2 regions of the Butyrivibrio hungatei genome follow, and region 2 is predicted to be linked to the other one. Evidence: a T-box and tRNA genes for the amino acid it is inferred to sense, from the RefSeq annotation. Region 2 holds a T-box; the other holds one or more tRNA genes.

Region 1 (16,385 bases), 150 kb from region 2:
CGGGTAAGTTCCGACCCGCACGAAAGGCGTAATGATTTGAGCACTGTCTCGGCAATGCACCCGGTGAAATTGAAGTACCAGTGAAGATGCTGGTTACCCGCGCCAGGACGGAAAGACCCCATGGAGCTTTACTCCAGGTTGATACTGGGGTCCGGTACCATATGTACAGGATAGGTGGGAGACTAAGAAGTAGTGACGTCAGTTGCTACGGAGTCGCTGTTGGGATACCACCCTTATGATGCTGGGCTTCTAACCAAGGATCTTGAAACAGGTCCGGGGACAATGTCTGCCGGGGAGTTTGACTGGGGCGGTCGCCTCCGAAAGGGTATCGGAGGCGCTCAAAGGTTCCTTCAGAATGGACGGAAACCATTCGCAGAGTGCAAAGGCAGAAGGGAGCCTGACTGTGACACCGACGGGTGGAACAGATACGAAAGTAGGACTTAGTGATCCGGTGGTATGAAAGTGGGATTGCCATCGCTCAACGGATAAAAGCTACCCTGGGGATAACAGGCTTATCACTCCCAAGAGTTCACATCGACGGAGTGGTTTGGCACCTCGATGTCGGCTCATCGCATCCTGGGGCTGTAGCAGGTCCCAAGGGTTGGGCTGTTCGCCCATTAAAGCGGTACGCGAGCTGGGTTCAGAACGTCGTGAGACAGTTCGGTCCCTATCCGGCGCGGGCGTAGGATATCTGAGAGGAGCTGTCCTTAGTACGAGAGGACCGGGATGGACGGACCGCTGGTGTATCAGCTGCATCGCCAGATGCATAAGGCTGGGTAGCCACGTCCGGAAGGGATAAACGCTGAAGGCATCTAAGCGTGAAGCCCCCCTCAAGATGAGATATCCCTGCTTCGGCAGTAAGACCCCTTGGAGAGTACGAGGTTAGATAGGCACAAGGTGTAAGCACGGTAACGTGTTCAGCTGATGTGTACTAATAGGTCGAGGGCTTATCCAAAACGCAAGTATAGGAAAATGGATTTAGATATCAGTGTTCGGTTTTGAAGGTACAAAGCAAAAGGACCATGCAGTAGCATGGCATTTTGTATATATAGTATCTTTAATAATCCTCCTTAGCTCAGTCGGTAGAGCATTCGGCTGTTAACCGAAGTGTCGTTGGTTCGAGTCCGACAGGGGGAGCTAAAAAAAGACTGTTACTACGGTCTGATACGGCTCCGTGGTCAAGCGGTCAAGACATCGCCCTTTCACGGCGGTAACACGAGTTCGATTCTCGTCGGAGTCACTCAGGAGATTTAGCTCAGTTGGTTAGAGCAACCGGCTCATAACCGGTCGGTCCCGGGTTCAAGTCCCTGAATCTCCACTAGGTTTCTGTATTGAAATCATTACCCAGTTATTTAAATTAGGGGTCTTAGCTCAGCTGGGAGAGCATCTGCCTTACAAGCAGAGGGTCACAGGTTCGAGCCCTGTAGGCCCCACTCGCGATATGTCTAGGCATATCGCGAATTTTTTACCAATTAAATATGGTAGAATGCCGGCGTGGCGGAATTGGCAGACGCCCGGGACTTAAAATCCCGTGGGTAGTAATACCCGTACCGGTTCGATCCCGGTCGCCGGCATTAAAAAAGAGAAGCTATTGCTTCTCTTTTTTTTGTTTATTTTCTGACTGAGTTATTTTTTTAAAATACGCTAATAGTCTTTTTTCCAGATCCTTATCTTTTTGCATTGAATTAACAAATGAAAAGATTTCCGGATCTTCAGATGAAGAAATCGTTATTGTACTTGGCGATGGATCATCAGTCAAACCATAAAGATAGTCAGAAGTAGTGTTGAAAGTTGATGCAATGTAACATACTGTTTGGAAAGAAGGCTCCCTCTGTCCATTTTCATAACGTCCATAGCCCATTGCAGACATATTGAGCTTTCTGGCTGCTTCAGCTTTGTTTATACCTAATTGTTCACGTAGTCTTATTAGTCTTTCAGCTTTGAATTCCATAGACACCTCATTTCTATGTTGACAAATAACCATTGGTTATGTATTATTTAATAACCGTTGGTTATATTATAATCAAAATAATATATTTTTCAAGAATATAAATAAGGAGAATCAGTAAGTAATTATGGATCAAAGATACAGAGATGCTGTAGATCTCATTAAAACTGCAATACTTCAGAGTCAATATGAAGCTGCAAGGTCAGTAAATGAGAAACAACTAATGCTATATTATGGAATAGGGAAATACATATCGCTAAATTCTCGTAATGGATTTTGGGGACAGGGCGCAATTGATAATATTAGTGAACAACTTACGAGAGAATTACCAGGACTTAGAGGCTTTTCTGCTAGAAATATCAGAAATATGCGTACTTTCTATGAGGAGTGGACTGTTCTAGACAACGATAAAATGAACAACGACAATTTGGCAGTTGCAACTGCCAAATTTGAATATGAGTGTGAACTGGCAATTTGGCAGTCACAACTGCCAAAATTAGAGGGCTTTCCTATTGAAGAGTTTTTGGCAATCAGTTTTACCAATCACATTCTGATTATTTCTAAGGTGAAAGAATATGAGAAAAGAATTTTTTATATAAAAAGGTGTGCTACAGAGCATCTTTCGGTAGAACAACTCAAGCAGAGCATAGCGGAAGATGATTATTTACATCAAGGAAGATTGTCAAATAATTTTTCAAAAGCTGTGAACCCATCGCTTCAGGCTTTTAAAGCGATTAATACATTTAAGGACGAATACCTTTTGGATTTCATCAACGTGGAGGAGATAGATGTTCGTGATGCGGCAGACATAGATGAGAAGGTTGTTGAGAACTCAATTGTTAACAATGTAAAGAATTTCATTCTTACTTTTGGAAAGGATTTTGCATTCGTTAGTAGTCAGTATCACCTGGATGCATTCGGAGAAGATCAATATATCGATTTGCTTTTCTTTAATAGAGAATTGAACTGCTTGGTTGCAGTAGAACTTAAAAGAGGAAAGTTTAAAACTTCATATTTAGGACAACTTCAGGGATATCTGAGTGTGCTGGATGGCTTTGAGAAGAAAACGCATGAGAATCCTGCCATTGGTCTTATTTTGTGTAAGGATATGAATAAGTCATTTGTGGATTATGTTATACAGGATTATTCAAAGCCTATGGGTGTTGCAACATACAAAACATCAAGGGATATGTCAGAAGAGCTGAGGAAAGCATTGCCAAATATAGAAGAATTGAAGAGATTGCTTGATACAGAAAATTAAGAAGAATGACAGACGAAAACCATTCCTGAGCTGTAATGCTGAACATCAGTAAGCGTTACCGTATGCCTGCGTCAAAGGATAGGATTTGTTAGAATCTGAAGTGAAAAGTTAAGGTGGAACCGTGCATCATGCACCCTTAAGATCAAAGGATCTTTTGGGTGCTTTTTTAGTTTGAAAAACACTATTTCTTATGTTGTTGCAGATACTAATAATCTATTCTAGAAAGGAGCAACACATTATGAAAGTATTACAAAGAGATGGTCAGGTGATGGAGGTGTCTTTTGATGACAATTATGGAAAGAAAGCTTTTTGGCATACAAGTGCTCATGTCCTGGCACAGGCTGTAAAGCGTCTTTATCCGCAGGCAAAGTGCACCATAGGACCTGCAATTGAAAATGGTTTCTACTATGATTTTGATTTTGGTTTTTCTTTTAATGAAGATAACCTGGGCGCAATAGAAGATGAAATGCGAAGGATTATCAAGGAATCCTTATCGTTACAGGTATATGAGATGTCAAAGAAGGATGCCATCTCATATATGGAAAAGGCGGACGAACCATTCAAACTTGAGATGATAAGAGAACTTCCTGAAGGTGAAGTGATTTCTTTTTACAAACAGGGAGATTATGCGGAATTCTGTGCAGGTCCACATATCGTCAATGTAAGTCACATTAAGGCGGTTAAGCTTCTATCGGTAGCAGGGGCATACTGGCGAGGAGATGAGCACAATAAGATGCTTACAAGAATTTACGGAATCTCTTTTCCTAAGGCATCTTTGATGGATGATCATCTTCACCAGCTTGAAGAGGCTAAGGCAAGAGATCACAGAGTGCTGGGAAAAGAACTTGAACTGTTTGCGCTGATGGATGAAGGGCCAGGACTTCCCTTCTACTTCCCCAAGGGACTTGTACTTAAAAATCTTCTGATTGACTATTGGAGAAAAATACATGTTCGCGAGGGATATCAGGAAATATCCACACCTATAATGCTGACAAAGGCGCTTTGGGAAAAGTCAGGCCATTGGGTTCATTACAGAGATAACATGTATGTAACAAGCGTGGATGATATGGATTATGCCATTAAGCCGATGAACTGCCCGGGAGGAATGCTGGTCTATAAGTCTAAGCCTCATTCATACAGGGAGTTTCCAATCAGATGCGGAGAACTTGGAATTGTCCACAGAGCAGAGAAGTCCGGTACACTGCACGGACTCATGCGCGCAAGATGCTTTACACAGGATGATGCACATATCTTTATGCGCGAAGACCAGGTTCTTTCTGAGATTCAGGGTGTAATGAGGCTTATAGATGAAGTTTATTCTAAGTTCGGCTTTCCATATGAGATAGAGCTTTCTACAAGACCAGAGAATTCCATCGGAAGTGATGAAGACTGGCAGTTGGCAACAGAGTCACTTAAGGTAGCAGTAGAGGGAATGGGAAAACCATATAAGATAAATGAAGGTGATGGCGCATTCTACGGGCCTAAGCTTGATTTCCATGTGAAGGATTCTATTGGAAGAACATGGCAGTGCGGAACAATACAGCTTGATTTCCAGCTTCCGCAGAGATTTGATCTTGAGTACATAGGCGAAGATGGTAAGGAGCATCGCCCAATCATGCTTCATAGAGTTGTGTTTGGCTCAATAGATCGTTTCATGGGTATATTGATAGAACACTATGCCGGTAAATTTCCTGTCTGGCTTTCACCTGTGCAGGTTAAGGTGTTGCCAGTATCTGATAAATACCTTGATTATGCAAAAGAAATCATGGCAAAGCTCTATGAAGAGGGAATACGTGCAGAACTAGATGATCGTGATGAAAAGCTTGGCTTTAAGATTCGCGAAGCAAGAATGCAGAAGGTTCCTTACATGATAATTGTCGGGGAAAAAGAAAAGGATAACCGTCTTGTCTCTGTCAGACAGCGTGACGCTGAACAGGATAAACAGGAAATTGGGGAGATGGATATGGCAGATTTCATTGATTTGCTGAAAAGAAGTTGAGGATTACTATGAATAATATGTTTAGTGTACAAAAGAAAGGCAAGGCCGGCGAAGCCCCTTTCTCTGCGGATTCGCGAGATTACTAAAAGTTCGATCCCGGTCGCCGGCATTAATGAGTTTAGTCGCAAACTTAGTTTGATCTAGGTTTGCGATTTTTTTATTCTGTAGGAAATTACATAGAAAAGGGTGTACAAAGAATAAACTGCTTACTGATAATTTACGGTTATAGTTCCAAGCATTATTTTATCCAAAACTTTATCATTGGTAATAACTGAATGTCCCGGTAAAATGTTTTCCTGATAATATGCTCCATCCCAGTTCATTAGCTTTTCCGGAGGATCAGCGTATCCAGTGAAGTTCAGGACTTTTGCAAGATTGTTGGAGTATTTCCTTGCGATAGTTTGTTTTATTCTCATGTTGATAAGGATATTTTTATCTACACCTGTCTTAGCAAGCTGATAACCATTCATGCTGTTTAAGATCATCTCAGCTTCGGCTATAGCTTGTTTTTCTTCCTCACTACTTAGTACAACACCATCAGAAAGAGCTTTTTTATAATAAATCTCGTCTGATATACAGCTGTTTACAGCGTACTTCTTGGCATAGTCGCAAACAAACTGAGAATCCAAACCTGCGGAAAAATGAGTATTCCACCAATGCTTTGGGTTCTCAGGATCATACAAAAGAGCCTGATCTTGAACAAACTCTTCAACTAAATATATGTAATATCCAAATTCTCTTAAAGTTATCTCACTGTCATCAACTGTGATAAGCGGCTCATCAAGATGGTCTTCGTAAACAAATCTGCTGAGTATTTTTCCACATGTGGCGGCAATAATCAGGAAGCAACTAAATATGATGAGTCCGATAATGCTTTTTTTATTAGCTTTTTGCATAAGATTTTATCCATCCTGTCTAAAAAGTTCTATAAATTCCTTTTTTCCTGGTACCCAGGCTTTTTCATAAATGTGTGTGAAATGATTTTTGACTGTCTGCTCTGAAATGCCGAGCATATAAGCGATTCTACGATTGGAAAACCCGGCTACTTTTAGGTAGCCGAGTTCGAGTTCCCTTGTGGTAAGCCCCAAATTACGGGCGATATTCAGATATTGTGCTTTTGTGATTCCAGAATCAGTCATTTTCCATATCCATTTCTTCATTCATTTTGCGCTCAGCATTAAGCTTAAGAGGGAGAAGAAAGAACTCTATAATAACTGCATAAAAGCCTGCAAGGAAGCAGATAGCAAGGCTAGGTCCAATTGTTTCTGGCTTGGAGATATTTCCCAAAACGAGTATTGCTGATATTATGATAGCAAACAGAGATCCAAAGACAACAAGTTTCTGAGCAGCACCTACTGCTTCAATGATATTTTTTAACTCAAGGAGCCTGTATTCTTTTATTCCTACAGAGAAAGACTTTAAGAAATCTTTCCACTCTCCTATGATGATGAGACCGGGAATCAGTGTAAGTATAATAACTAGCAGCGAAGGCAAGTCAAAAAACCATGCCATAACTGAAAAACCAAAGTTGGATCCAAGTGTGCTGATCAAAAAAACTGCAATAAAAAGCAAAAGTTCTCCCAATAAAACGGTACGTATATTCTTTTTCATTAGTATTCTCCTTTTTTATTCTCATATCAAAATAGAAGTACTTCTAATATGACGTTATCATATGTGTGAAAAGAAATATATAGTACCTTTTTGCTTGCTAGTAAAACTGGAACATATTGTGATATGCTGATGGTGTATGAAAAATAAACGAGGGGAAAGTTATGGAGACGAAACTTACAGTAGTTGTTGATAATATTTCAAATGAAGATCTGCAGGGAGAATGGGGATTTTGCATACATGCAAAAGTTGGTGAAAATAATGTACTTATAGATACTGGTGCGTCTAATCTTTTTGCTGAGAATATGGAAAAGCTTGGACTTAATATTGCAGATGTAGACTATGGCGCTATCAGTCATGCTCATTATGATCATTCTAACGGACTTCAGTATTTCTTTGATCACAATGATAAAGCTAATTTTTATTTAAGAGAATCAGCAGCAGAGAACTGTTACCACAAGAAATTTATTTTCCACTTTTATATAGGTCTTCCAAAGCATATCATCAAGAGAAATCCCGACAGACTCAAATTCGTATCAGGTGATTACAAGCTTTGTGAAGGTGTTTATCTTATTCCTCACAAGACTCCAGGATTGGAAGCCATTGGAAAAAGAGAAATGATGTATGTTCGTACAAAGAAGGGCTGGAAGCCAGATGATTTTTCACATGAACAGAGCGTTGTAATTGATACTGATAAGGGGCTTGTGATCATTAACAGCTGTTCTCATGGCGGAGCTGTTAATATCATAAACGAAGTGAAAGAAACATTTCCTGACAAGCATATCTATGGACTTATTGGAGGTTTCCATTTATACAATAAATCAGAAGAGGAGGTAAAGACTCTTGCTGAGGGTATAATCAGCACTGGTATTGATTACGTTTGTACTGGTCATTGCACCATGAATAGAGCTTATCATATTCTTAAAGATATTCTTGGGGACAAGCTTGAACAGTTACAGGTTGGTAAAATAATTGAAATTTGACACTTAAACTAATTAGAGATGACTGAATAATGAGGTGGTTACATGATAGAGAAGTCATGCGGGGCAATTGTTTTTACTATACGAAGAGAACAGATCTTTTACGTGATAGTCGAGGAAGATTCAGGATTTCATAGCCTTCCCAAGGGACATGTTGAAGAGGGTGAAAATGAGGAACAGACAGCAATCCGTGAGATAAAGGAAGAGACAGGACTTGAGCTTGACCTTATCCAGAATTTTAGGATGGTTGATGAATATGTGCCAAATGAGAGACCTGATGTTACAAGGCAGATCGTATATTTTCTTGCTGAGTATCTAGATGAAGAGCCTTGTATTGTAAGGCCTGATGAAGTTAGGTCTATCAAGGTTCTTAATCTTGAGGATGCGCTTAAGACTCTTGAATATGATGGAGTCAGAAATATCTTAAAGGCAGCAGACAAATATATCAAAGAGCACATAAAGGGAATAGAGCTTTGGGATGCTTATAATAGAGATTTTACAAAGATACCTGGTGAGACTCTTGTAAGAGGCGAGGGGATTCCTGAGGGACAGTATCATCTTGTTGTAGATATAGCGGTTAAGCATGTTGATGGCACTTATCTTATGATGCAGCGTGATTTTAAGAAAATGCATGGCGGACAATGGGAGTTTACAGCAGGTGGGTCAGCTTTTAAAGGTGAGGAACCTTTAGGCGCCGCTAAAAGAGAGCTTTCAGAAGAAACAGGTATCACAGGGAAAATAGAAGAGATTGGAAGAGTTGTACAAGATGAAAACAGGTCTCTTTATGTGATTTATTTCTGTGAAACTGATGCAAAAAAAGATAGCGTGGTACTTCAAAAAGGAGAAACTATTGACTTTAAGTGGGTCAGCAGAGAAGAGCTATATTCATTTAATGAATATGAACTGGCGTCATTAAGGCCTCTTAAAATGGTAAAAGAAAAGAACTTATAAGAAAATGCCTAAGTAGGAAGGATAACATCCACTGCTTAGGCATTTCTTTATGTAAAAAAATCAGTAGTTCTCCATAGCCTCTTTTATCTTGAAATAAGCAGGCTTAGGCTCGTAGTTCATATCAAAGATTCGTGTATTGGTTGAATCTCCTTCTCTGTAGTGGTCTACAAGTCCAAATAATGTTACGTTCGTGATGTTTGCTGGGCCGCCAGCTTCTTTATCCATATCGTGGAGAAGCTTAAATACTTCGCCGTATCTTTCACCCTGTTTTTCAATAAGAGCGTCGGTTTCGTTGTCAATTCCGATGGAAAGCTCAGTTACGTGGATCTCAAGGTCAAGCTCTGAAAATTTCTCGATGGCTTTTTTGATAGCTTCGTCCTTGGGATAGTCAATTCCCCAATAGCCCTGCATTCCAATACCATCAATGAGTCCTTTTTCTTTAAGGCGACTGCATAGAGCGTAGATTCCTTCTGTCTTTGGCTCCTGATAGGTGTTGTAATCATTGTAAAAGAGCTTTGCTCCGTCAGTTACGTATTTTCTGGCGTAGGTAAATGCCATCTCAACATAGTCTTCGCCTATGGTCTCGTACCATGGGTTTGGCTCGTCTCCGGTCTTTACTCTGCATTTAAAGAAGCTGTCTGGATCGCAGGCATCTGGCTCTACAGCTTCATTTACAACGTCCCAGCAATAAACAACACCAGGATATTCTTCCTGAACGTGAGTTACCAGCTGCTTAATATAGCTTTCCATTCTAAGGAGCATAGTGTCTTTATCCACATATTCGCCTTCGTCTGTATAGCCTTCTCTAAAGAACCAGTTTGGAGCTTGTGTATGCCATACAAGGGTGTGACCGCGCATCTTCATGCCGTTTTCCTGGCACCATTTCAAAGTAGGGTCAATGGAAGCAAAGTTAAGAGCAGGTTCTTCATTTCCATCTTTGAGATTTGCCTGAGAGCCGAACTGGTCGAGAATGTAGCAGCTCTTCATAAGGTTTGTCATGGTGCAGCTGTTAAAGTGATACTCGCACATTTCCATGTAATGTGGGATGTTTAATGTTTGATTTTCAAGACTGCTTCCATTTATGCCCACGCCGAGAGTGAAGTAATCGCTGCATAGGTCTTTTAATGGAGCATAGTCAGTGTACTCTGTCTGCACATCAGCAGATTCCTCTGAACTTGAAGCTTCTGCAGCTAAGACATCGTTGGCGCTTTCTTCTATATTTGTACTTTCAGTAGCGCTTACGTTTGTACTTGGATCAGTATTTGTCACAGCAGAGCTTGCACATCCTGCAAGGAGCGTGACTATCAGAGCACCTGATAAAAGAGTTTTTATTTTCATGTTAGCCTCCCAAAGTCAGTAGTTTTTTGCTTTTAATAAAATATACAGTATCATGGCGTTATCCACTAACCACAACTTGTTACCTGGTTGATATAAATTGCTAATTTGTTACCATTCACAGTTTGGGGGTAGCCGCTGGCTGGTTCACTGGGGCCGCGCCCTGCCTCTGCCTAGTTCAGCTAAGTGGGGCCACCAGCCCAAAGTTTGTTTTTGTGAATCTCTGAGGATTTTTCTATGTTCATGAGCGTTATATTTCTTACTTTAAATTCTGTTTTTGAAACACTGTCTGAGTCTTTGATGCCATTTTTGCTGTAAAGTTTTGTTTTGCCCTCATCAAAAAAAACGATACTTTTCTATGTGCTCATGCAGCTTTTGTTTTAATACGCATGCTCTTGCTAAACGCAAACCGCATGCGCTTCAAAAGCTGCTTATGAGCACAAGAAAATGGCGTTTTTTTGAAATCGTTCAAACCCAAAACTTTACATGCAAAAAATGGCAATCAAAGGCGAGTTTGTTTCAAAGAATTTAAAGTAAGAAATACAATGCCATGAACATAAAAATCCAAAGGATGAACAAAAATAAACTTTAGGCTGGCGGCCCCACTTAGCTGGACTAGGCAGAGGTAGGGCGTGGCCCCAGTGAACCAGCCAGCGGCTACCCCAAAACTGTGAATGGTAACGCTAATTTTTGTCACGGGTACATTTTAAACGTATAATAGTACTATATTGGAAAACATGAATTTAAATGAGGAGAAGATAAAATGAAAAAGAATAGCTGGATCATTTTAGCGCTGATAACTGTTTTGACAACTGCCTGCGGAACGTCTGGTGGTACAAGTGCAGATGGAAATAGTACGGAAAAAGAATCTTTGGAGGCTCAAAATGAAGCCCAGGTAGAAGGTAATTCTTTTGCTAATGATTTTATAGAGATGACGATTCCTTCAGAGTTTGACGGAATTTGTAGAGTTGAAAATGAGCCTGACAGATTATCAGTTATCTACAAGGAAGGCGAGGATGCTGGCTATGGCGGACTTGAGTTTTATGTCTGGGTAAGAGAAGTTACTCCTGATTACGCAGGAGGACCTCAGATCAAGATCGGCGAGCTTGTTTCTGCTGATGGCAAGGACTACGACGTGGTTGTAGGTTATCCTTCAGAGGTTCAGTGGGATTTTAATAAATCCTATTCTATGCCTGAGGATTATAAGAGAATCGCAGATGCAGAAAAAGATATCTGTAATACAATTCAGGCAGTTAATGGCGCAACATATAAAGCTGGAGCCGGAATACACGGTGAAGACCTCTACGGAGACGTACTTGATAAGTATGTAAAGGCTGTATCAGAAGGATGGGATGCAAATAAGCTTGAAGAGGAAAAGATGAGCCCTCAGTTTTATGAAGTTGCTACCTTTTCAGAAGGTAGTGCAGGTGATAGAATTGGATTTGCTTATCTTGATGTAAATCTTGACGGTGTAGACGAACTCTTCGTTGGAGAGATTGCAGAAGGCGACTTTAAGGGCGTTGTCTATGATATCTATACAGTAGTTAACAGACAGCCACAGCTTGTAGTCAGCGGATCAGCCCGAAACAGATATTTTGTATATGATAACGCATTTATTGTTAATGAGTATTCTGGCGGCGCAGCTGAGAGCGGAAGCATGGTTTACAATCTTGATTACAATACTACAGAGATGACTCTTCAGTGGGGAACCAAGTATGATGGCTATGAAAATGAGGCTCAGCCTTGGTTTATCACATATGATGGAGAAGAGTGGGAAAACGTAACTGAGGAAGACTACAACAACAGAGTTGCAGACACAAGCAAGTACGTGAGATTTGACTACACACCACTTTCATCTTTGGCAAAATAATTGAAAAAGGTTTTTATCGGATGAATGTTTTTGACATAATCGGACCAGTAATGATCGGACCTTCAAGTTCGCATACAGCGGGAGCTGTGAGACTGGGCCGAGTAGTTAATAAGTTAATAGATGACAGGCAGCTAAAAAAGGTTGAGATCGTGCTCTCAGGCTCTTTTGCCAGAACCTACAAAGGACATGGCACGGATAGAGCTCTCCTTGCTGGTATCATGGGTTACAAGAGCTATTCTCCTGAGATCAGAGATGCTCTTACCATCGCAGCTGAAAGAGGCATCGAATACTCTTTTTTCAAAGAGGATATAAAGGGAGCGCATCCTAATACTGCCAAGATCCATTATTATCTTACAGATGGCACCGAGGGAGTCATGCAGGGAGCCAGCATTGGTGGAGGTAATATCCTTGTAAATCAGATCAATGGCATGTCTGTTGAGTTTAATGGTGATAACAATACGTTACTTGTAATGCATGAGGATAAACCTGGCGTAATTGCAGCAGTTACTAACCTTATGCACTGGGAACATGCAGATCTTAATATCTCGAATTTCCATCTTTCCAGACAGGAGAAGGGCGGAGATGCCATCATGACTATTGAGATCGACAATCAGCCACAGGAGACACTGGTGGACGATATCAGACAGATCGAACATGTCACAAATGCTATCTTGATCAGAAGGATTTAATTGGATATATGCTAAGATATGAGACTATTGCTGAGCTTGTGAGCGAAGCTGAGAAAAGAAATATTAAAATAAGCGAGCTTGTGCTGGAAGACCAGGCAAAGGCCATGGAAAAAGAGCCTTCCAAGCTTTTTGATAAGATGGCTACAGACTTTGACATTATGGTGGAGTCTGTAAAAGCAGGATCTAAGAAGGAACAGAGCTCTATGTCAGGACTTACTGGCGGTGAGGGCTTTCTTATGAATGACTATGTGAAAAGAACTGGCGGCGGACTTAGCGGTGAGCTTATGACCAAAGCAATGGGAAGGGCTCTTTCTGTTGCCGGATGTAACGCTTCCATGGGCAAGATCGTTGCAACTCCTACAGCAGGAAGCTGCGGCATTCTGCCAGGATGCCTTGTCACTTTGTATGAGGACAGGGGATATGACAAAAATGACGTTATCATGTCACTTTTCACAGCAGGAGCCTTTGGAATGGTGATCGCAAACAGGGCAAGTATCGCTGGAGCAAATGGCGGATGTCAGGCTGAGTGCGGAAGCGCAGCAGCTATGGCGGCAGCAGCTCTTGTGGAGCTTATGGGTGGAACACCTTCAGAGTGTGCAGATGCTTGTGCTATTGCAATATCAAGCCAGATGGGACTTGTGTGTGACCCTGTGGCTGGACTTGTGGAAATTCCTTGTATCAAGAGAAATGTGTCAGGCCTTATGATAGCTTTTTCTAGCGCAGATATGGCTCTTGCAGGGATAAAAGCCAAGATTCCTGTGGATGAGTGCCTTGATGCCATGAAGGAAGTTGGAGATGCTATGGTACCGGCGCTTAAGGAGACTGCAGTTGGCGGGCTTGCCGGAACACCTACTGGTAAGAAGTTAAAAGAAAAAGTTTTTGGCTCAGATAAATAAAAAAGCCGAAAGACCTTTGTTAGTTGGTCTTTCGGTCGTAAGCTGTGATGATAGCTTTTGTTACGGCTACTACTACAGGGTTTGGATGCTTAATGCAGTAATATAACAATTTATTAGCTTTTGAGGTGACATCTACTTTGGTGGATGTCACTTTTTTTCTGATATCAGGTCTTAAGAAGAGCTTTTTGACGCGGGCGGCAGTGTCTTTATCAGGGCAGCGAAGCTCGTTTTTGAGGATTACAAGGAGCATGATGATGAACTCTCTATCCATCTGTGCTTCGTAGCCGTCAACTTTTTTATCTGCAAGGATCTCTCTAAAGGTCTTGTCTGTGAGCTCAAGGTTTGGAAGAAGCTTTGGATTATAGTTGTGAACTATGGATTCACCTACAAGTCTGTAGTGATAGAAGTAGCTTCCTTCTGCTATTACGAGGCGCTGACAGTCGCAAAGGCATGGGAGAGTAATATTTACGTCTTCGCTCATGGAAATGGCTGTGTTGCAGTACTTTAGATTGTTAAGGAGCAGCTCTTTTGATATGAGCTTCATGCATCTTGACATAGTCACAGGGCGGATCTCTGCACCAAGGAGACCTTCACAGATCTTATCGAGGTCCTGTCTGAAATATACGCCAGGTTTAAGTGTCTGGGTTTCTTTTCTTCTTTCGTTGTTTTTTTCAACAATATAATTACTTGAGATGATTTCTGATGTGGCAAAAGAACTGTCGGTGAGAGCATAGAGAGATTCCGCCATTTCAGTATCTACCCAGTCGTCACTGTCAACGTAACATAGATAATCTGAAGTAGCGGCTTTGGAACCACAGATCCAGGCTGACATGAGACCACCATTTTCCTTGTGAATCACTCTTACGCGGGAATCTTTGGCAGCGTAGTCGTCGCACATCTTTGGACATATGCCATCTGTAGAGCCATCATCAACGAGGATTATCTCTATATCTGAAAGAGTCTGATCTAAGACAGACTCCACGCATTTATCTAAGTATTTAGATGTATTATAGATCGGGATAATAAAGCTTATCTTGGACATTTGTTATTCTCCACTTCTTTGTTAGCTTTTTTGCCAAGCTAAATATATACTACCACAAAACTGTTGCTGGTAACATTTTCATGGAAACAATGGCGTATTTAGAGTAAAATTATATGTAGAGAAAGTATTAAACTCACTTTGGAGGTGCAAGGTATGGGCAAGGTTTTTCACGTTGACAAACAGATTGCAAACAAAAATGTGGAGGATTCAATAACAGAGTGGACCAAGGTCGTTAAGTATGGTGATATCAACGCTGAGAACAGACTTTTTGGTGGAACACTTATGGCGTGGATAGATGAGGTTGCAGGTACAGTTGCCATGAGACATTCAGGCAATCCTATAGCAACAGCAGCGATCGATAACATGCAGTTTAAACAGGGAGCACTTCTTGGAGATGTGCTTGTTATGATCGGCAAGATCACATATGTGGGCAAGACTTCTATGGAGGTTCGCGTAGATACTTATGTTGAGGATGTTAAGACTGGTATGAGACATGTCCTTAACAGGGCTTACCTCACAGAAGTGTGCATCGATCACGATGGATCACCATGTACAGTGCCTTATGGACTTAATGTCAAAACAGAAAATGAAAAGGCTGAGTGGGAAGGGGCTATCAAGAGACGCGAGCTTCGTAAACAGCGCAGAATGGAAGGCTTCTAAAAATTCTTTTTTATAGTATGAAAAGTTGGTAAAAATATTGTAATTGTAAGTTCGGAGTGTTAAACTTTTGTCATATGGCGAGAGTTTAACACTCTTTTTTCATATTTTATTTCGATCGAACAATTAAAACGGAGGTTTTTTATCATGAGTAAGAACTTTGATGACATTTTAGCTAAGCTCAAGACTGCCAGCACCAAGAAGATGTCTGTTGCTGTAGCACAGGACACACACGTACTTGAGGCAGTTAAGGTTGCTAAGGAGAGAGGAATCGTTGATTCTATCCTTGTTGGTGACAAGGAGCTGATCGAGGAGAAGGCAAAAGAGGTTGGAATGAACCTTGATGATTACGAGATCATCGATGTTAAGGATACAATCGAGGCTGCACGTACAGCAGTTTCACTTGTATCAAGCGGCAAGGCTGATATCTACATGAAGGGTGCCCTTGAGTCAAGAGATTTCCTTAAGAGCGTACTTGATAAGGAAGTTGGTCTTCGTACAGGTCGTCCTCTTTCACACGTTTGCGTATTTGAGATTCCTGGAATCGATCGTCTTTTATTCCTTACAGACGTTGCTTTCATGCCTTACCCAACACTTGAAGACAAGAAAGTCATCATTGAGTATACAGTAGATGTTGCAAGAGCCTGCGGCGTTGAGTGCCCTAAGGTTGCTCCACTTGCAGCAGTTGAAGTTGTTAACCCTAAGATGCCTGTTACTGTTGAGGCAGCAGAGCTTACAAGACTTAATGAAGAAGGTGAGATCAAGAATTGTATCGTTGATGGACCTCTTTCTATGGACCTTGCTATCGATCCAGAAGCTGCTAAGCACAAGGCTGGCGCTCTTGACAGAAAGATCGTAGGCGATGCCGACATCCTTCTTTTCCCAGATATCCACGCTGGAAACCTTACATACAAGACTATCGTAAGACTTGCAACTGTTAAGAATGGTAACATCCTCACAGGTACAAAGGCTCCAGTTATTCTTACATCAAGATCTGATTCTGTAGAAGTAAAGGTTAATTCTATCGCACTTGCAGCTGTTGTAGCAGCAAACAATAAAGGAGAATAATCATGATAAAGAGTTTGATCATTAACCCAGGTTCAACATCAACAAAGGTTGGTATCTTTGAGGATGAGACACTTGTAAAGG
Region 2 (16,385 bases):
GCTCTTGTATAAAGAACTATCTGGTCAAAGTCTACTTCTCTTCCAAAGTCAAGGGTAAACTCTGCATCATCCTGTCTGTTGATGCCCCAGGATTCATAAGGCCATTCTCCATGAGAAAGAGTTGCTATACAGCCATCAATAGCATTTCTAGCTGCAAATACTGCCTCCCCTCTTGTTTCTACATTGGCACTGGCATGAGGATAAACTCCTGATACCTCGTGCTGATCAAATGGATTAGCTGCTACATTGCGATATCCTTCTACTTCAAAAGAAAAAGCTGCTCTGATGCTGACATAATGTCTGTTACCAAAGAAAGCTAAAGGATTGTAGCTGGTCTTTTTCTCATAAAAGGGAACTGTAAAAAGCACAGTCTCCTCTGTTATATACACAAGTGCCGGATCAATGGCAGCGTCAACCTTGACTACATAAAAATTGTCAGGTTCAATGCCGGAAAACTCGATGATATCGCCCTTTCTGTATTCACCATCCCAGGCAAGTACCACATTGTCCTGACCTTCGCTCTCAGCCTTTGGCACATGATCCCAATCGTTATATACAGATATTTTCATAATATTCTCCCCTAAGTCTGTTACCTTGTAGATAAAAAGATATTTTCTCTTATGGCAGTCTCATCTTCAGGATATGTCTCAAGATAAGTGGTCATAAGTGAAGAAGCAAGATTAAACTCGCCCATATATTCATATGCAGTGATCTGATTAAGAGTAAGAGCCTGATTCATAGCCTTATCATCTATTGCAATGCCTGCCTCAAAAGAAGCCACCGCCGACTCATAATCTGCAAGCTTTATCTGGCACATGCCAAGTCTATTGTAGACTACTGCGCTACTTGGATTATCCCTTAAATAATTAGAATATTTGCTGCAGGCAGTTGAATAGTCTCCCATAGTCTCAAGAGTATGTCCAAGCATCAGTATAACAGGTTCTTTATCCTGGTCTCTTTCATTGCTGGCAGTCTCAAGATACTGGACCGCACTCTGATAGTCCCCAAGATAAAAATAGATCTGTCCTCTCTCATAGTTGGACATGAAGTCGCTTCCATTTTCCATGGCTTTACTCAAAATGGATCTGCCCTCTTCTCCATAGCCCTGCTCATCAAGAGATTTGCATATCATTATCATCATTGAATAATCTTTGGGATTCAAAGAGATTGCTTTGGTAAAATCAGCATACCCAAGGTCATGGTCACCGGCTGCAAGTTCCGCAGTTCCTCTAAGATAGTAAGCATTACTATCCTTGCTGCGAAGACCAATGATGGCATCATAAACCTCTTTTGCCTTGTTGTATTCACCAAGCTTGTAATAGGCTTCTGCCAGGTAATAATTGGTGTCAAAGTCCATATCATCAACTATTCCCTCGTCAGTAGCCAAAGAAGCCAGCAGCTCATTAACTGCCAGCTCGTATTCATTTTTATAAAGATAAGCTATACCTCTTCCTCTGTGGATAAGGCAGGCGTCTTCACCCTTCTCTTCGGCAACACTAAAACTCTCGAGAGCATTATCATACTGATGACTCTCGATGTATGCAAAACCTGAATCGATATTGTGTCCCCCTGACAAACTTCCACAACCAGAAAGAATCATTGTTAAAGCTAAAGCGCAGATCGCTGTTTTAAGCTTCATAAATGTCCCCTATTATTTTCCTAAATATGCGATGATCTCCACTTCGCAAAGAACGTTTCTAGGAAGCTGCTTGACTGCAACACAGCTTCTAGCTGGCTTGCCAGTAAAATACTTCTCATATACAGCGTTGAATGCTGCAAAATCACTCATCTCAGCAAGGAAACAAGTTGTCTTGACTACATGCTCATAATCAGTTCCTGCAGCCTTAAGGATCTCACCAATATTACGGCAAACTCTGTCAGCCTGATCTGCAATAGTCGTAGTATCAATCTCACCTGATTCAGGATTGATAGGGATCTGTCCTGAAGCATATAAGAAATCTCCTGCCTTGATAGCCTGAGAATATGGTCCGATTGCTGCTGGTGCTTTGTCTGTTGAAATGTACTCCATTTTGTCTCCTCCTTATAATACGTTCTACTCTGCCTGATTTTCACCAAACAAAGCAGTTACATAGAATCCTCTTGCGTTTTCTTCAACCTTGGTCACTACACCTTCTCTTTCCAGCATACGCTCGCGGAAAGGGAAGTTTCCTGACATTGCAAGGGAAGGGTCAATAGTATAGTAATAGTTACTGGGAAGAACGCCTTCTGTCACAGTTACATGATCACCTTCATGTAAAAGTCCCGGTCGTTCCATCTTAAATGTCATTTCTCTAGCCATTTTATCACCTTCTCTTATTACTTAACAATAGCGTGTTGTAGCAAATACTGGTGCCATCTCTCGTAAGAAGAAGCCTTTAAATGAACATCATCAAAGGACAGTTCTGACAAGAGATTTCCATTTTCATCGTCAACCGCTTCATTCATATCAATATAGAATATTGTCTTGTTATCAGCAAACTGAGATAATGCTTCGTTTCTCTCATTGATGTTTGTATTGTTAAAATGCTTGTCATTATCACTCTTATGGGCTGTTACATGCATGATGCCCTGGATATAGATGATGGCATCTGGCTGAAGTTCCCTGATCCTATCAAGAACTTCTTTATATTTATTGCAGAAATACTCTGTATTACCAGTACCAATCTCATTAAGTCCCAGCATAATATAGATCTTGGCAAACTGATGCTCTGAAAGTGCCTGATCAACTGTGATCTTTCTGCCATCTTCTGTCTTAACAAATTCCTTGTTCATTGCAGTAAATATAGTAAGTGAAACCTTAGCATAGAAAGTTGCCCTAGAATCAAGCTCCTCGCAATACTCTGAAAGACCTACAGTTCTGGAATCTCCAATAAATAGTGCATCACAGAAATAGTCATCTGTTACTTCTGTAAATTCATATGTTTCATCCTCTGAATTGCCAGATACGTCATTACCTGAAACATCATTAGCAGAAACATCGGTAACAGGCTCTTCTACAGGTTCCTCTACAACCTCTGCAATGTCCTCAGTTTCAACATCGTCTTCTACTAATTCAATAGGTTCCTCTATAGGAGCGCTACTCCATGGGTATACGCCCTCACTAAGTCCCTTAAAGAAAAGGCTAAGGATTGGCGTGTCAGCTCCCATGCTGATGCTGTACTCCTGATACACAGTATCTTTAAGTCCAAAAGAGATGCCCGATATTAAGATTGTAAATACCACTACTCCAATGAGAAGCGGGCTCTTTTTAAACCACATTTTTTCTTTCCTATCTAAAATTTAAAATACATGAATGGATTGCCAGCTGCATTGGACAAGCTAAATATGCATGCCCAGAACAGTATAAATAAAAACACATTTATAACAGGGTGTTTTCTATTTTTTACAAAAAATCTATACAGACCAGGTAAAAGAAGTATGATACCTACAGTAAGGAAACCGCCATAGATACCAAGATTCTTGATAAAGTCATTCTGGTTGACTGAGATTCCCTCTCCAAAGAATGGGAACAGTCTCTTGAAATACTCAAGAAGTTGCATAGGATTGGCTATTGCAAATATTACCCATGTAAGTGGGATAAATACTAATACATTTACCTTACCTATGATCTTGCCAAGAGTTTTGGGAAGCTTTGGCATTATCACGAAATGCTCAAGAGCGATAAAAACAAAAAGGATAAGTCCCCACAAAATGAAGTTAAGTGTAACTCCATGCCAAAAGCCCGTAATAAGCCAAACAACAAGGAGATTAAGGAATGTTCTTCCTGTTCCTTTCCTGCTGCCTCCAAGAGGAATATAGATATAATCCTTAAACCATGAACCTAAAGTAGCATGCCATCTGCGATAAAACTCAGAAATACTGCCTGAACTATAAGGCTGGTCAAAGTTTGTGATAAATGGGAATCCAAGCATAACGCCTAATCCGGCTGCCATAAGTGAATATCCCCAGAAATCGTAATAAAGCTGAAGTGAATAAGTAACGGCACCAATCCAGGCAAGAGGTGTAGAGATACTCTCATAGCCGATAGTTCCGATATCCTTCCAGAGCATAGCAAAGTGATCTGCAAGGAGAACCTTAAAGCCACATCCAAGAACAAAGAATTTAAGGCCATCTTCAATCTGCTCTAAAATGTCGCCAAACTTCTCTTTGAGCTCTAATGCCTCAAAATCTGAATAACGCATAATAGGACCTGATGTCACCTGTGGAAACATGGTGAAATAGGCCGCAACGTCTACAAACTTTGGCTCCTTTTCAATTTTGCCTTTGTAAATATCCACCTGATAAGAAATCATCTTGAAAGTATAAAAGCTGATTCCTATTGGAAGAAAAGAATTATTGATGAACTGACCGATAAGCTTAAACTCGATCAGCATCAATGCATCAAGACACACAGCAAAGGCAAGAAGAAGCTTTTTCTTCTCACCAAAATTTGCTCTGCCAAATAAATAGTTAACAAGTACAGCTCCCAAGAGAGCTGGAAATAATCTGATATCCCCTACTGCATAGAAAGCAAGGCTACCAATTAAGAGTGTCCACGTTCTATATGTAATGGGAGTCAGATAATAAGCTATAAGAAAAACCGGTAAAAACCTAAAAATAAAAGTTAAATCCGAAAAATTTATCATTTCCCCACTATCAATCCTATATATAAATCAAAAACTACATCAATTACCGGAGTTGTTGATCTCCGCAAGTTTGGTCTGTGCTGCCTGAGCACTCTGAGTGTTAGGGAAGTTATTGACTACAAGGTCATAAGATTCCTTTGCCTTGTCAATATCCCCATTTGCATAGTACGAATTAGCCAGATAATACAGTGTATTAACATCACCACTGTTGTACTGATATGCCTTAGAAAGGTTGGCGATAGCAGTCGCATAGTCATCTAACTTATAAGCTTCATATCCTGTATTATAGTAAGATGTCGCAAGCTGTGGTCCTACCAGTGACATTAAGCTGTCATAAAGACTCTTAAACTCAGGAGATACATCATCTCCAATGGCATCAAGGTCTACTTTAGAAAGGGCCTTTGCCATTCCTTCTACATCTGAAGGATTTGCAAGATATATGCTTACAGCCTTCATAAGACTGTTCATAGCTGCTGATGTTGAGTCAACACCCTCATAATCAGTGACCTGAGTCTGAAGAGTGTCGATCTGAGTCTGAAGAGTAGCTATCTGCTGCTCATACTCATTGATCTTGGCTGACTTGGCATCTGATTCTTCACTGATCTGTGTGATCTTTTGCTGGTTGCTGGAGTTAATGCTGACGATTCTCTGTGGGAGGATCAAAAAGCATGCAGCAGCAAGACCAAGAACTATTCCAAGAACGATACCCCAAATAGAGCCTGTTCTGGTAATGGCAGACTTCTTGACTGGCTGAATGATCATCTCATTGCCACTATTGTATCTGATAACATCATCACTATCAGCTGCGGCAATGTCTGAAACAAGCTTGCCACTTTCACCTGGAAGCAACATACTATCTGCTTCCTTAAGATATTTCTTGGCAAGAACATTGCCTGTATCAAGCTTAAGTGATTTCTGAGCCTCAATCTTGGCTCTATCCCAGTTACCACCCTTTAAGTATAAAAGGCACAACAAAAGATGCGCCTTAATAAAGCCAGAATTAAGAGACAGCACTTTCTTGAGCTGTATAACAGCAAGGTCAAGACTGTCCTGATGGCAATAATTAAGCGCAATATTAAACTTCTTGATTGTCTGGTTGATATCATCTAACTTGGATGGGCTGTTTCTTACAGTATCCATGTAATAATCAGCAATATTATCCTCTGCCTTTAAGTTCTTGCTGATAACCCATTCTGAAAGCGCAGCAACAACCTCCCCGGTCTCATAATAAATAAGGCCCAGAAGGTTTCTGGCATCTATATTATTCTTATCGAGCTTAAGGCTCTGCTTGAGAGCTTCTGTAGCACCTGTTAAATCCCTAACTCCGGCTCTTTCAAGACCGTCATTGTAATAAACGTTAGAAAGACTCACAAGTCTCCTATAAGTCCTGACATTTGCTCCACATCCTGGGCAGATATCCCCCTTATTAAGCTCTGTCCCACAACGATTACATTTCATTATTACTTTGTCCTTCTTTGATTGTCAGTTCCCTGTCCTGCGTCCTTAAGGAGTCTGACCAAAACATCAGACATATCATCAAGATCCTGATTATAAATAATATCCTCAGCATCCTCTATCTCAAGACTTGGTTTGAATTTTTTTAATTCTTCTTCAAAATTAAGCATAGATAAATCCTCTGCATCACATTATGGCTTTAATCTGTCCTGCAAGATACAGTGATCCAGCGCCAAACACGATGTCTCCTGATTTCCTCATTGTTACTATATCGGTAATTGCATCTCTTACATTGGTATAATATTTGATCGGAACGCCAAAGATATGATGTTCCTCCTTGCAGTCTTCGAAGGCTGTCTTAAGATCAGCAACTGAAACTGATCTGGAAGTCTCTAAGACCGCCACATAGATGGCATCAAATTCACCACTTAAGAGTATTTTGCATATGATGTCCCTGTATTGCTTGTCACCAACTATTCCAAATAAAAGGAGCTTTCTGCCTTCGGATGGAATCTCTTTGACAGTATCAAGGAAAGCCTCCATACCATCTATATTATGAGCACCATCAACGTAGATACCTGGATGGATCTCTTCCATTCTGCCTTCCCACTTGGCACTTAGCAGTCCCTCGCGGATATCAAGTTCAGAGATCTTAGCACCACTATCCCTTAAAAGCTCAGCAGCTGTCACGGCTAAAGCCGCATTTTCAGCCTGATATCTAGCCTCTGTTGATAATTTCAGGTCAACATATTTATCATAAAGGGAATTATATGAAAAAGCAATGTATTTGTTTCCTGATTCGTCTCTGATAGTGCTTACATTTTCAATGTTTTTATCTTCTACCATTATTGCTCTTGTATCCAGTTCAAGAGCCTTGTTTTTGATCGTCTCTGAGCTTTCTTTTTGTTTGTCAAAAAAGACTACTGGAACGCCTCTTTTGATGATTCCTGCCTTCTCACCTGCAATAGCCTCAATGGTATTACCAAGATACTGCATATGATCAAAGCCAATCTCAGTGATGATGCTAAGTACAGGACTGCTGATAGAATTGGTAGCATCAAGTCTGCCTCCAAGCCCTGTCTCTAAAACGAGGTAATCCACTGGATATACATCGTATAAGATCATAGCCATAAAAAAGAGAAACTCAAAATATGTAGGGAAATAATCTTCCTTATCATATTCAAGCACCCTGTTCAAAAGCTCGATAAATACTTCCAGAAATATCTTATCGGAAATATTCTTGCCATCCACGCTAAATCTCTCAGTGATACTGACAAGATGCGGTGAAGTAAAGGTTCCAACGCTGTATCCTGCTGCATTTAAGATATTAGTCACATAGCAGCATACTGATCCTTTACCATTTGTACCAGCCACATGGATGATCTTCATATTCTCATCAGGATTTCCAAGAAATGCTAGAAAATCTCTGGTATCTTCAATTGTATGTTTATCTGTAAATCCGGGAATTTCATTGAGAAAAGACTCACACTCATCCAACGAGATACTTTCTCCGTTGTCAAAGCGTGAAATGAACTCCTCCACTTTCCCTCTAACAATATCTTCCATAGCCATCCCTACTATACGTCGTAGTTAAGCCCCTCAACCCAACACAACTTTAATACTAAAATACTAGTTATGTTTTATTTTATCACAAAAAAATATACAGATTTTCTAATGTAAAAAGTTAAGTAGCAGAAAAAAGATTTTGTGTTATTTCATAAGACATCTTTATGCTCTTAAAAAACGTCAGTACTTATGCCATGTTTTTTATGGCATTAGTACTGCTACGTTTTTTAAGAAGCGAAAGCGTGCATAAAGTGCTTATGAAATAATCAAAATCTATCTCAGCCTAAATTCTTTGACATATCAAATCTATCTCAGCCTTTAAGCTGGCTAAGTCTTTCTGTGATCTGATCGTAAGTCTGCTGATACTTCTGCTGCTTCTCTTTTTCTTCAGCAATCTTCTCAGCAGGAGCTTTAGATAAGAATTTCTCGTTGCTGAGCATGTTCTGAGATCTCTTAAGCTCACCCTCAAGTTTCTTCTGCTCTTTTGTTAAACGCTCAATTTCTGCGCTAAGATCTACAAGATCAGAGAATGGAATATATACTGTAGCATCAGCAAGTACTACAGATACAGCGTCATCTGCGATTCCTGACTTGTCATTCTGGCAAGCAGACTCAGATGCATAAGCAAGTGATTCGAAGAAGAGCTTACCAGTTCTAAAGATATCAAGAACGTCTTCCTTATCACTTACTACAAATACTTTAGCCTTACGTGATGGAGCAACATTCATCTGTGTACGAACGTTACGGATTCCACGAACCGCTTCCTTGATAGTCTCAATAGCCTTTTCGTCAGAAGCGAAGTTCCACTCATCCTTGTAAACAGGCCAGTCAGAGATCATGATTGACTCTTCTTCATCCTGCATAGTGCAGAAGATCTCTTCTGTGATGAATGGCATATAAGGATGAAGAAGCTTAAGCGCATTGATAAGAACAGTCTGGAGTGTCCAAAGAGCTGCCTCATGAGATGCCTTGTCATCTGAATTGTAGAGACGAGGCTTAACCATCTCAATGTACCAGTCACAGAACTCATCCCAGATAAAGTCATAAACCTTCTGAACTGCGATACCCAGCTCGTACTTATCCATGTTCTCTGTAACATCTTTGATAGTGTTGTTGAGCTTAGAAAGGATCCACTTATCAACTGGCTCAAGTCCTGCAGGCATATCCTGGTGGATAGCACTCTTAGCATCGTCAGCCATGTTCATCATAATGAATCTTGAAGCATTCCATACCTTATTTGCAAAGTTACGACTATTCTCCACTCTTTCATTATAGAAACGCATATCGTTTCCTGGTGCATTACCTGTAATAAGAGTAAGTCTAAGAGCATCTGCTCCGTAATTCTCAATAATATCAAGAGGATCGATACCATTTCCAAGAGATTTACTCATCTTACGTCCCTGAGAATCTCTAACAAGTCCATGGAAAAGAACTGTGTGGAATGGGTATGTTCCCATGTTCTCGTAACTTGAGAAGATCATTCTGATTACCCAGAAGAAGATAATGTCATAACCAGTTACAAGGACATCTGTAGGGAAGAAATACTTAAGTTCCTTGGTGTCATGTGGCCAGCCAAGTGTCTCAAATGGCCAGAGAGCTGAAGAGAACCATGTATCAAGTGTATCCGGATCCTGTGTAAAGTGAGTTTCTCCGCACTTAGGACAAATTGTAGGAGCTGTCTTGGAAACAACAACTTCTCCGCACTTGTCGCAGTAGTAAGCAGGAATTCTGTGTCCCCACCAGAGCTGTCTTGAAATACACCAGTCACGGATATTATCTGTCCAGTTGAAGTATGTCTTTTCCATTCTAGGTGGAATAAGCTTGATCTCGCCTTCCTTAACAGCCTTAACTGCTGGTTTGATGAGCTCGTCCATCTTAACAAACCACTGCGCCTTGATCATAGGCTCAACAGTTGTGTGACATCTGTCATGTGTACCAACGTTGTGAGAATAGTCTTCAATCTCAACTAAAAGTCCCATCTCATCAAGCTCTTTTACAATGGCCTCTCTTGCAGCATAGCGATCCATGCCCTCGAACTTACCGCCATTAGCATTGATAGTAGCATCATCATTTAAGATATTGATCTCCTCGAGACCATGACGCTTACCAACCTCAAAGTCGTTAGGGTCGTGACCTGGAGTGATCTTAACTACACCAGTACCAAATTCCATATCAACATAAGAATCTTCTACGATTGGAAGTTCTCTGTTTACTATAGGTAAAAGAACCTTCTTACCCTTGAAGCTCTTGTATCTGTCATCATCAGGGTTAACTGCAACTGCAGTATCACCAAGCATTGTCTCAGGACGAGTTGTAGCAAACTCGATGAACTCTGTCTTAGAAACAGATCCATCCTCATTGATGATAGGATACTTGATGTGCCAAAGATGTCCAGCCTGCTCCTCGTACTCAACCTCAGCATCTGAAATAGATGTCTTACAAATAGGACACCAGTTTACGATACGGCTTCCCTTGTAGATATAGCCTTTCTCGTGCATCTTGCAGAATACCTCTGTAACAGCTTCGTTACAGCCCTCATCCATTGTGAAGCGCTCTCTATCCCAGTCACAGGATGAGCCCATTTTCTTGAGCTGCTGGATGATAGTTCCGCCATATTCCTTTTTCCACTCCCATGCTCTCTCAAGGAACTTCTCACGTCCAAGATCTCTCTTGTCGATGCCTTCTGCCTTAAGAGCGTCAATGATCTTGACCTCAGTAGCAATAGAAGCATGGTCTGTTCCTGGCTGCCAAAGTGCATTGTAGCCCTGCATTCTCTTATATCTGATAAGAATGTCCTGCATTGTGTTATCAAGGGCATGTCCCATGTGAAGCTTACCAGTAATGTTTGGTGGTGGGATCACAATTGTAAAAGGTTTCTTTGTTTCATCTACTTCTGCGTGGAAGTACTTCTTTTCTTCCCATTTTGAGTAAAGACGGCTTTCAATACCCTTGGGATCATAGGTCTTAGCAAGTTCTTTCTTCATAATCCGCTCCTTTATAAAAATGTGTTTTTTGACTGGTTAAAATGTAAATAAAAAAGTCCCTAGCAGCTATTAGCTGCTAAGGACGTAATTAACGTGGTACCACCTTAGTTCACAAAGATATACTCTTTGCCTCATTAAGCATCTAAGATAAACTTAAATACTCTATCCGATAACGCAGATAACGCGGGGACACTTATTGATAAATTGCTATAAAAGCCATCATTTCTGAGTGTCCGGTTCAAAAGCTACCTTCCATATCATCACTACCAGCATCCTCTCAGCGAAGCCAACGGCAACAGACACTTTCTCTTTAAATAGTGTTATGATATGTACTCCTCTTTCTCATAACCTTTATTCTTATAATAGTAAATATAATATTAGCAAAAAAAGATATTGTCAAATATGAGTTGCATCATCAAGTGATTTCTGGGAAATAACAGCCTTATGAAGAAGGACTACTTCGCCCTTGGAATTTCTTTTTACTTCATAAAGAGCATTATCCGCAGCATACATGTAATCCCAAAGCTTATTAGCCTTTCTGGGTATGGAATTACGGATACCCTGAGAGACAGTCACTATTCCAAGATCAGAATCCTTATTATCAATATGCTTCTCTATAACCTTTTCTCTAATGACCCTGGCATAATTCATTACTTCATCATCTGTCATATCTTCATAGATGATAACAAACTCATCACCACCATATCTAAAGCCATGAATACTCTTGTTTTTGTCACTAAGCTCTTTTATGACACCTGCAATATGAGTAAGACAGTCATCTCCTGCCTGATGTCCATAAGTATCGTTAAAATTCTTGAAGTTATCCACATCCATGATCTCAACAGCGAGAGATTTTCCCTCTGAATAAGCTTTTTCAAAGGCGCAGTCTGCATACTTATTAAGCCCATATCTATTACCAAGACCTGTAAGAGAATCTGTGGTAGCCTGCTTCTGAAGGGTTATATTCTCCTTCTCCATGTTGCTGAGCTTATATCGCAATTCTGTAAAGAACTTATAATTTGCCTGTCTCTCTTTTTCCTGCTCAATAGAATATCTGTAGAACTCTTCCAGCGCCTTTACTCTCTCCGCTTTGTTTCCAATGCTCTCATAGAGCTCACATTTTAATTTTGCATGCTCTTTCTTTAGATTGTGGATATTTAAATCATTTAAAGATCTCTCTGTATTTTTTACTATGCGGACTACCTCATCTACCCAGCCTATCCTGATAAGGAATCTGCACATACCAAAGATATCTTCCATGTTATCAAGGGGATACTTGTTGTTTTGTATCATCTTAAGAAGCTTGGAGACATATTTCTGGAAATTCACCATATCTCCGATAAAATAATAGCCTCTTGCCCTGATATCTGCTGCAGTTATAGCACTATCACCGCTTATATATTCCTGGTTTACCTTAGGATTTTGCTCAAGGCGGTCTATTGCCATAAGGCACTTCTTAACAGAGTCAGGTTTATTAAGCTGCATATAGCAATCAGCTTCAAAGCAATAACAATAGAGAATGTTTCTATAATAGAGACTTTCCTTTTCGTTTCTTCTGATATTCTTGTACGCTGACTGAATAGATTTAAGAGCCTGTTTGATATTGCCGCTCTCATAGTAGATCTGTCCTATATTAAATTCCAAAAATCCCGGAACTCCACTATTCTCAAGGCCGTCACAAAACTTGATTCCTGTCAGGAAGTAATCAAGCGCAAGGTCAGGACTTCCATGATTTAAAGAATCTATTCCAAGAAGATTGTAGCATCTGGCAAGATACTCTTTATCCCCAGAATACTGCAAATATTCAATTGCCTTAAGTAAATTGGTGTTGAATTTACGATAATCCGTACTGACAAGATAGTACGCATCTGCAAGATGATAATAGGCATAACCAAGCAAAGAAGGATCATCAACACTCTTAGCCTTGCGAAGGAAACGGTTGCAGGCATTGATATAGCTGTTGGACATACTCCCTCTATTGGTGAGCAATTCATTATTCAAAGTCTGAACTTCATAGTCGTACTTTTCAATGTTCATGCACTCGCCCCATGGTTAAGCCAAACAAAGACAACAGTTGAATTAAAGCTATTTTACAATATAACGTACACTATGGCAATCAAATAGTCGATATGACACATGCGTCACTAATATCTTTGGTTTACATATATTTATTGACTAAATCAGTCATTGATATATTTTTACACCGGGATTCGTATATTTTTGTCACCCTTTTTAAATGCCCTATTTTAGCGGTATTTTTAAAACTGTTTTTCGACTAATCCCCAATTTCCACAGAGTTATCCACATGACACATTAGTCATTTATCGAAAACTTTTACATCATTTTTTTGTAAAAACGTCAAATTGAACATTCAATTGCTACAATTTGAACGGTTGTTCGGATTACATAAAATCGCAGAATTTAGTTTTATGTAAACCATTATTGAGAATCTTTATTATCATCATTCCAAAATAAGGTGAAAATCCTCTATATTTCGCTCCAAAACTGGCTTACAGCGTTTTTGACCGTATTAGTCGAAACCACCTTATAGTTTTTCCACTCTCGTGGAAAAAGTGATCTGTAGGATCCCTGCATGAATCTGTCATCCAAAAGTGCTACAACACCAGTATCTTCCTCGGTTCTGATAACCCTGCCTGCTGCCTGAAGAACCTTGTTCATACCAGGATATCTGTAGGCATAATCGTAGCCATCAACGCCCTTATCATCAAAGTAAGCCCTGATTATCTCTCTCTCGTTGCAGACCATGGGAATACCAGGTCCCACAACGATAACACCAATAAGGCTGTCATACTTAAGGTCTATGCCCTCACTAAATATGCCGCCCATTACGCAAAATCCCAGTATATTCTTGTCTTCCACAACTTCTATGTCCATGTGGATAACTTCATTAAGATCCACATTGTTTCCAATAGAAAACCTGTCAAGGAATGACTCTCTTGCTTCCTCACTCATAAAGCTCTTTTGCACAAGGATCTCAGTTGAAGTTTCATCATAAAAGTTATCTATAAAGGCCTCATGTACCTCATCAAGGAACTGATGGGACGGGAAAAAGATAAGATAATTGCCGCCCCTGGTGCTGATAACATTATTGATGTACTCTGCGATCCTGAAATACTGCTCATCGCTTCGCATAGAATATCTGCTACTAACATCAGTTCCTATAAAAAGTCCCAGCTTATTCGGGTCAAATATGGACTTGGCATAGATCTCGAAGTCCTCATCAGTTCCACCAAGAAGTTTTTTATAATATTGGATAGGAAGGAGCGTTGCTGAAAACAATATTGACGCTCTTCCTCTGTCCATGCACTCAGCAAGATTTCTTGATGGATCAATGCAACTAAGCCTTACCAAAAAGCTTCCATCATCTGCAAATTCGCTATACATCACATAGTGATCATCCACCTTGTCATATATGGTAAGAAATCTGGACAGATCAAAGTAAAACTCCAGTATTTCATCTCTTCCAGGGCCTTCTGAATGATTTTCAAGATATTCTGAAATAATGCCAGAAAGTCTGTTTAACGGATTTATAAGCTTATCTATAGATGTCAGTATCCTGCAATCATCACATTCTCTTTTCATCTCCAGCATAGCTTTATTGCACTTATCAAGGTGCCCGGCAATGCTAGGATGGAACTCCTTGATGCTATTTTTCAATTCCAGAAAGCTCTCTTTTCTAAGGACAGCACTGTACATATCTCTGCCGCGATCAAGGAGATTGTGGGTCTCATCCACAAGGAAGACATAATCTCCCTTGGTGCCCTCTGCAAAGAATCTCCTAAGATAGACAAATGGATCAAAAACATAATTATAGTCGCAGACTACCGCATCTGCCCAAAGGCTCATGTCCAGAGACATTTCAAATGGGCATACCTTGTGCTTCTGCGCGTATTCCAATATCTTTTCCCTGTCAAAAGAGTCTTCATGGGTCAGCATGTCATAGATTGCATCATTTATTCTGTCGTAGTGGCCATTTGCATATGGACAAGCCTCAGGATTACAGTTTCTTTCCTCTTCTCCAAGGAAGCATATCTTGTCCCTAGCAGTAATGGTCACAGTCTTCATCTTGAGATCCTGGAACTGTCTAAGTGTATTAAAGGCCTCTTCTGCCACTGTCCTTGTGATGGTCTTGGCTGTCAGGTAAAAGAGCTTAGTTATCTTTCCTTCGCCCATGGCTTTGACACTAGGGAACACAGTAGTAATGGTCTTACCGGTTCCAGTTGGAGCCTCCAAAAAGAGCTTTTTGCCGTGGATGATAGTTCTGTATACACCTGCTGCCAGGTCTTTTTGTCCATCTCTATATGGGAATGGAAATTGAACAGCCTTAATAGAGGCGGTCCTGATGTCCTGCCAGTCGCATTCAAAGTCAGCCCATTTCTTGTATCTGCCTATAAGGTCATCAAACCAGGAAATGATCTCTTTTGCTGAGAAATTGTAGTCAAAATACTTCATCTCCTCTGTTTCTATGTTGCAATAGCTCATCCTGATATTGATCTCAGGGCAGCCTGTCTCTCTGGCATATATAGCGCCATAGCACTTTGCCTGCGCAAGGTGGGTTGGAACAGGATCCTGCATTTTTTTAAGGTCTCTGTAGGTTCCTTTTATCTCATCTATCAAAGGATTGGCTTTTTTGCCCTCAATAAAGTTCTCCTGGCCATCATATACATCTGTTTCACCAAAGTATTTATCGAGGATTCCGTCTGCTCTTCCTGAGATTACAAGGTCATACTTGTCAGTGCTATATACATATTTAAGTGGTACTTCCGCATGATAATCAGCCCCCATGCTCTTTTGGATCATGCGGTGTATCCTGCTGCCTTCCTGCATAGCATCTGCAGGTGAAGCCTGTATTCTATTGTCTAAGCTTCCGCTTCTTAGGATAAACTCCACAAGTCCGCGGACTGAAATCTCTATAGTCATCTATCTTCCTCATAAACAAGGCATTTGGAGCAATAGAAAAGCTCCATGGTATATTGTATACCATGGAGCTTATTCGTACTACAATGAACATTCAATTAAATGATATCAGCAAGCAATTGCGAGAGACTGAAGATACTGCTCGAATTCCTCGTTATATCCGTTGTACTCTACTGTGAGAGCTTTTGTCAGGTCGAGTCCGAAAACTCCAAGAATCGACTTAGCATCAACTACATATCTATTGTAATAAATGTCTATATCAAAGTCGCATTTAGTAGCTGCATTAACAAAGTCCTGAACCTGACTAGGTTTAAGCATAATTGTCTTTTTGCCAAACATAATAGCCACTTCCTTTCTCCATTTAGGACTCATAACAATATATCTTGAAATTGTGTCCATTATGTGAAAAGAATGTGGATTTTTTTATAACAATTGTATACCTTTTTTAGTTGCTTCTTCTACCATCTCGTCAGGCCAGATAGAGCACTGAACTTCGCCTATATGGGCCTTTCTAAGGAAGAACATACAGATTCTTGACTGTCCGATTCCGCCGCCAATTGTGTATGGAAGCTCGCCATCAAGGATAGCTTTCTGGAATGGAAGCTTAGCTCTTTCTGTGCAGCCAGCCTTCTCAAGCTGAGACTCCAAAGACTTGGCATCTACTCGGATACCCATACTTGAAAGTTCAAGAGCAATGTCAAGAACCGGATAATAAACAATGATATCAGCGTTGAGTTCCCAATCATCATAGTCTGGAGCTCTTCCGTCGTGCTTCTCACCTGATGCAAGAAGATCTCCGATCTTCATAATGCAGACA

The links. The T-box of region 2 lies ahead of bhn_RS03965 (valine--tRNA ligase). A T-box ahead of a tRNA ligase gene usually reads a tRNA of that ligase, here a tRNA-Val.
Region 1: it encodes a tRNA-Val, which carries the amino acid that the T-box ahead of bhn_RS03965 (valine--tRNA ligase) is inferred to sense. The anticodon was not compared.

What each region holds. Positions count from the first base shown of each region.
Region 1 covers NZ_CP017831.1:630,030-646,414, forward strand. Annotated here, with positions in the region: rRNA gene bhn_RS03320 (23S ribosomal RNA) at 1-955, shown strand, start outside; tRNA gene bhn_RS03325 (tRNA-Asn) at 1,065-1,137, shown strand; tRNA gene bhn_RS03330 (tRNA-Glu) at 1,169-1,240, shown strand; tRNA gene bhn_RS03335 (tRNA-Ile) at 1,245-1,318, shown strand; tRNA gene bhn_RS03340 (tRNA-Val) at 1,361-1,433, shown strand; tRNA gene bhn_RS03345 (tRNA-Leu) at 1,489-1,574, shown strand; gene bhn_RS03350 (helix-turn-helix domain-containing protein) at 1,589-1,951, opposite strand; gene bhn_RS03355 (PDDEXK nuclease domain-containing protein) at 2,076-3,209, shown strand; gene thrS (threonine--tRNA ligase) at 3,448-5,208, shown strand; gene bhn_RS03365 (hypothetical protein) at 5,415-6,104, opposite strand; gene bhn_RS03370 (helix-turn-helix transcriptional regulator) at 6,111-6,347, opposite strand; gene bhn_RS03375 (hypothetical protein) at 6,340-6,819, opposite strand; gene bhn_RS03380 (MBL fold metallo-hydrolase) at 6,981-7,799, shown strand; gene bhn_RS15905 (NUDIX domain-containing protein) at 7,842-8,747, shown strand; gene bhn_RS03390 (endo-1,4-beta-xylanase) at 8,808-10,085, opposite strand; gene bhn_RS03395 (hypothetical protein) at 10,846-11,952, shown strand; gene sdaAB (L-serine ammonia-lyase, iron-sulfur-dependent subunit beta) at 11,973-12,641, shown strand; gene sdaAA (L-serine ammonia-lyase, iron-sulfur-dependent, subunit alpha) at 12,650-13,537, shown strand; gene bhn_RS03410 (glycosyltransferase family 2 protein) at 13,557-14,579, opposite strand; gene bhn_RS03415 (acyl-CoA thioesterase) at 14,733-15,239, shown strand; gene ptb (phosphate butyryltransferase) at 15,384-16,304, shown strand; gene buk (butyrate kinase) at 16,307-16,385, shown strand, end outside.
Region 2 covers NZ_CP017831.1:782,721-799,105, reverse strand. Annotated here, with positions in the region: gene bhn_RS04005 (DUF7402 domain-containing protein) at 1-569, opposite strand, end outside; gene bhn_RS04000 (tetratricopeptide repeat protein) at 590-1,639, opposite strand; gene bhn_RS03995 (RidA family protein) at 1,652-2,029, opposite strand; gene bhn_RS03990 (hypothetical protein) at 2,054-2,299, opposite strand; gene bhn_RS03985 (GDSL-type esterase/lipase family protein) at 2,317-3,258, opposite strand; gene bhn_RS03980 (MBOAT family O-acyltransferase) at 3,273-4,469, opposite strand; gene bhn_RS03975 (tetratricopeptide repeat protein) at 4,665-6,083, opposite strand; gene bhn_RS15790 (hypothetical protein) at 6,086-6,250, opposite strand; gene bhn_RS03970 (bifunctional folylpolyglutamate synthase/dihydrofolate synthase) at 6,267-7,646, opposite strand; gene bhn_RS03965 (valine--tRNA ligase) at 7,958-10,630, opposite strand; T-box leader at 10,706-10,985, opposite strand; gene bhn_RS03960 (tetratricopeptide repeat-containing diguanylate cyclase) at 11,027-12,667, opposite strand; gene bhn_RS03955 (ATP-dependent DNA helicase) at 13,118-15,571, opposite strand; gene bhn_RS03950 (HPr family phosphocarrier protein) at 15,677-15,907, opposite strand; gene asnA (aspartate--ammonia ligase) at 15,992-16,385, opposite strand, start outside.